2 regions of the Pseudoalteromonas sp. TP27 genome follow, and region 2 is predicted to be linked to the other one. Evidence: riboswitches for the same ligand, from Rfam matches in the RefSeq annotation. Region 2 holds a riboswitch; the other holds the start of a gene.

Region 1 (2,207 bases), on a different contig from region 2:
CGCTGGTGGCATAATAATCGTGCCTTTAGCAACATAAGCACCACGGCGAACACTAGAGCCACCCGGTACCATACGCACGCCATCTTCAGTGCTAAATTCTTGCGGAGCTAGGTTATGCTTATCAACAAAACCACCTGTAAACTCAGTATTAGTGCCATTTTTAAAGGCTTCTAAAATGCCTTGTTTTACTTCTACATTAGCTTGCCATTGGCCGCTTTCGTTTTGTGATGCTGCGCGTACTGCGCCCGATTCTAAATTATTTAATAGTTCTAACCAGCTCATTATAAAAACCTGTATTTAATGCCAAGATAAAATGGTGTTGTTTGCAGTTGTGATGCAATCGGTTTGAGTTAACTCAAGATGTGTTAAAGGTGGACGAAGTTGCGGGCTGCTTAAGCGACCTTGCAAATGCATTAATACCTTTACGGGAATAGGGTTTGCGACAGCAAATAGGCTATTAATAGCGCTTGACCACTGGGAAAATAAATTAGGGTGTTGACCAGTTAAGCTGCGTTTAACAAACTCGTGAGTTTGTGCGGGCCATGCGTTTGCAGCTACCGACACTAAACCTTTTGCGCCAGCTTGAGCAAAATAAGGCATCAGCGCATCGTCGCCACTAAAAATAGCTAAATTAGGTGCTGCTTGGCGGTAAGCTTCAAACTGAGCAATACTGCCGCTCGCTTCTTTTAGTGCCCATAAATTTTTATTGTTTTGTAAGTTTTGAATTGTTGCCGCTGGGATGCTAATAGCACTGCGCCCTGGTACGTTATAAAGCATACATGGGTGAGCGCTTGCATTAAGTAGGCTTTCAAACCAATGAGTTTGACCTATAGCGCCAGGTTTTGCATAAAGCGGTGAGCCAAGTAAAAAGCTATGAATGGGCAGCGTATTACAGAAGTTAACCCACTCAATTTGTTGTTTTAGATTACTACCGCCCACAGCAACCATGAGTGGTACTGCGGGTTTTAGCCGACATACGTGCTCAACAATGGCTTGTTGCTCTTTTTGCGTAAGCGCTAAACCTTCGCCCGTACTGCCGAGTAGCAAAATACCGTTATGTGCGGCCTCTTGCTCCCTAACCAGCTTAGTTAACGTGTTGTAGTCAACATCGCCGTGTTGATCAAATGGCGTAACAAGCGCGGTCCACAATGAGTAGTCGTTTAAATTGAAATTGTTGATCATCTCTCACGAACTTATAATTTGTACCAATTTTATTAAATACGTGATCATTTTAGCGATGACTAATTTAATGCAATTGGTAGTATTCGAAGAGTTAAAAAGCTTTATGGAAGGAGCCGCATTAACGTCGTTCGAACTAATAATTCGAAGAGCGAATGGGCTTAAAATAATAGGGCGCGCGGCCTTAATATTTAAGACCAGAAGCTCTCCACCAAACTAATAAGCTGCTTGTTATAAGCAGCTATTGGTGACAGTCGCTAGGGTTCAACCTAGTCGCCCGAAATAAACACCTCGCAAAAGTGATTACTTCTCGGCGTTAATTCCCCTCACGTATGCTCATTGGAGTTTGCGCTCCTAACATACGCTACCTGAATAACGCACCTCTTCTAGCCCTTTGCACCTGTTTGTAGAGTAAAAACTTACAAACCTATGCAATTTAAATAGGGTAATTACGGCGATTAAAGCATTTTAGCCGTCTGGGTGTCAAGCGACTAAATGCATATTCATTCATCCATAATGGGAGTGGTTACGTATTGGCTGCTTTTCTCGTACACTAGCAATATAAGTAGTGAGGTATTTAATTAGTATGGAAAAATTTAGCGATATTTATAAGCGAGCGGTAGAGCGAAAAGGCTCTGAAAAAATGCTTAAGTTATTACTTGCAAAACCGCTATCTAAAAAACAACTAAGCACGTTAAGTGACGACGATTGGCTTGAAGAATTTACTCGAAAAGTATTTCAAAGCGGCTTTTATTGGTCGGTTATTAATAATAAATGGCCGGGCTTTAGGGAGGTTTTTTGGGATTTTAGCGTTGATAAGTTACTAATGATGCCACCCGATATGCTGGAACAAAAAGCAACGGATGAGCGTATTGTCCGTAACTATAAAAAAGTAAAAACAATTACCGAAAATGCGTATATGATCCACGAAATAGCAGAGGAACATGGCAGTTTTAGTCAGTTTGTCGCTAATTGGCCAACAGACGATATTATTGGTTTGTGGGCATATTTAAAAAAGCATGGTTCGC
Region 2 (2,207 bases):
ACCCTCTTCACGGGCAAAGCCCCGATACGATTCAACATCTTTTAAATGAAAATATTTTAGAAATTGCCTCGCTATGGCTATTTTTAATGGCTGCAATGACCTTTGTCGCGTATTTAAATTCAAAGGGGTTTATCGAAAATATTGTGCATCGTGTTATGCCAAAAAGTATTAGCGAAAAAAAGCTGATGTTTTTGGTGGGTGGTTTTGCATTTTTGTTTTCGTCGATTTCAGACAATGTAACAGCCACGCTTATATCGCTTGCGGTTGTTATGTCGTTAAAACTCGAACCTAAAAAGCTCATTAAATACGCCACGCTTATTGTATTTGGTGTTAACTCAGGCGGGGTATCGTTAATAACCGGTGACGTAACCACACTAATGATATTTTTAGATGGTAAAGTAACCATAGCTCATTTATTACTACTTATAGCGCCAGCACTGGCAAGCGTTATGCTGCTAGCCGCGTTACTGTCTATCGGTATGAAAGGGCGTGTTGAGTTTGCTGGTGCGGGTAAAACCCGTATTGAAAAAACAGACATTACCATTGCAGTTATATTTTTATCTACCGTAATTAGCACACTTACGCTTAGCGTAATTTACAGCGTACCGCCTTTACTCACCTTCTTGTTTGGCTTATCAGTGATGTTTTTAGTAGCGCAATTTTTAATGCGCAAAAAAGACATTAACAAAGACATAATCGATTTTGTTCGCGATATAGAATACGACACATTATTGTTTTTTGTAGGCGTACTTTTGCTTGTAGGCGCACTTAAAGAAATTGGTATGCTAAGTAAATTTACCGACCTATACACGGTAATGGCACCTGAATACGCAAACTACTTAATGGGCATATTATCAGCAGGGGTCGATAACGTACCGCTTACTGCTGCATTATTAAAAGCCGATATAGTAATGAGCCAACAACATTGGTTGTCGTTTACGTATGCAACGGGCGTGGGCGGTTCAATGCTGATCATTGGGTCGGCTGCGGGCATTATTGCCATGAGTAAAGTTAAAGCGCTTACCTTTATGAGCTACTTGCGTTTATCGCTGCATTTATTAATTTGTTACACCGTAGGATATGCGGGCTCTTATTACATGGGCAGTTTTATTTAACTCATAAATTATTAAATGCTTGACAGCTAGACGTCTAAACGATAACTTTCAAAGCCCCGCTACTTAGTGGGGTTTTGTTTTATTAGCCATTGGTTAATAAAGCATTCAGAAGAGGTGCGATACTTAGGTACTTGATGTTAGGCGACGAAAGCCGATGATCATTAAGGAGGGAAGTACTCGCCGAGGAAAACAATGGTACGTCGTCATTGTTTTTCGGTTTATGGGGCTGAATCCTCAAAACTGTCACCAATATAGGTGGAGAGCTTCTGGCAGTGGACTTATCTTCAAGCATTCCTTTGCCAAGTTCTTCTTGTTTTATTGCGATTTGGATATCGCGAAAGGAGACTAAATGACTACCCAATCAGCGCCACAAACAGTGCCTCAAACAGAGTTAAGCGCAAAATCAGATTACATCGTTGCCAAATTTGGCGGAACCAGTGTTGCCAATTTTGAAGCGATGAGTCGCTGTAGCGAAATTATTGTTGCAGATAAAAGCGTACGTATTGTTGCCGTGAGCGCTAGCGCCGGCGTAACTAACCACTTAGTTGCACTGTGTAAATCAAGTATTACCTCAGCTGAGCGCCAAGAACACATAAACGGTGTGCTTGCTATTCAACACACTATTTTAGATGAGTTATCGCTAGATGCCGATTTAGCAGTTGGCTTTAACGAAACCCTAAAAGCATTTCAAACATTGGCTCAAGAGTCACTAACAACCGATCAGCAACACGACGAGCTACTTAGCTTTGGTGAGCGTTTATCGTCGTATTTGTTTGCTCAGGTACTTCGTTTAAACGGCTTAAACGCCGATCGCTTTGATGTACGCAAGGTGCTTAAAACCGACAGCCAATTTGGCAAAGCAACGCCCAATGTTGCAGCTACAGCGCAAGCCGCTAAAGAACATTTAATCCCGTTATTAGATGAGCAGGTAATTGTGACTCAGGGCTTTGTTGGCAGCGACGAATACGGTCAAACAACAACGCTTGGACGTGGTGGTTCTGACTATAGCGCTGCATTATTAGCTGAAGCAATTAACGCTAAAAGCGTGCATATTTGGACCGACGTAGTGGGTATTTTTAGCACCGACCCGCG

What was found. A riboswitch is a leader RNA that binds a small molecule or an ion and turns the genes downstream of it on or off. The one in region 2 is predicted to bind lysine.
Region 1: another riboswitch for lysine. It lies ahead of dapA (4-hydroxy-tetrahydrodipicolinate synthase); the one in region 2 lies ahead of lysC (lysine-sensitive aspartokinase 3).

Annotation. Positions count from the first base shown of each region.
Region 1 covers NZ_JARDAK010000006.1:154,375-156,581, forward strand. Annotated here, with positions in the region: gene PX700_RS09700 (2,3,4,5-tetrahydropyridine-2,6-dicarboxylate N-succinyltransferase) at 1-282, opposite strand, end outside; gene dapA (4-hydroxy-tetrahydrodipicolinate synthase) at 298-1,182, opposite strand; lysine riboswitch at 1,373-1,573, opposite strand; gene PX700_RS09710 (DNA-3-methyladenine glycosylase I) at 1,766-2,207, shown strand, end outside.
Region 2 covers NZ_JARDAK010000004.1:158,801-161,007, forward strand. Annotated here, with positions in the region: gene nhaD (sodium:proton antiporter NhaD) at 1-1,115, shown strand, start outside; lysine riboswitch at 1,217-1,389, shown strand; gene lysC (lysine-sensitive aspartokinase 3) at 1,465-2,207, shown strand, end outside.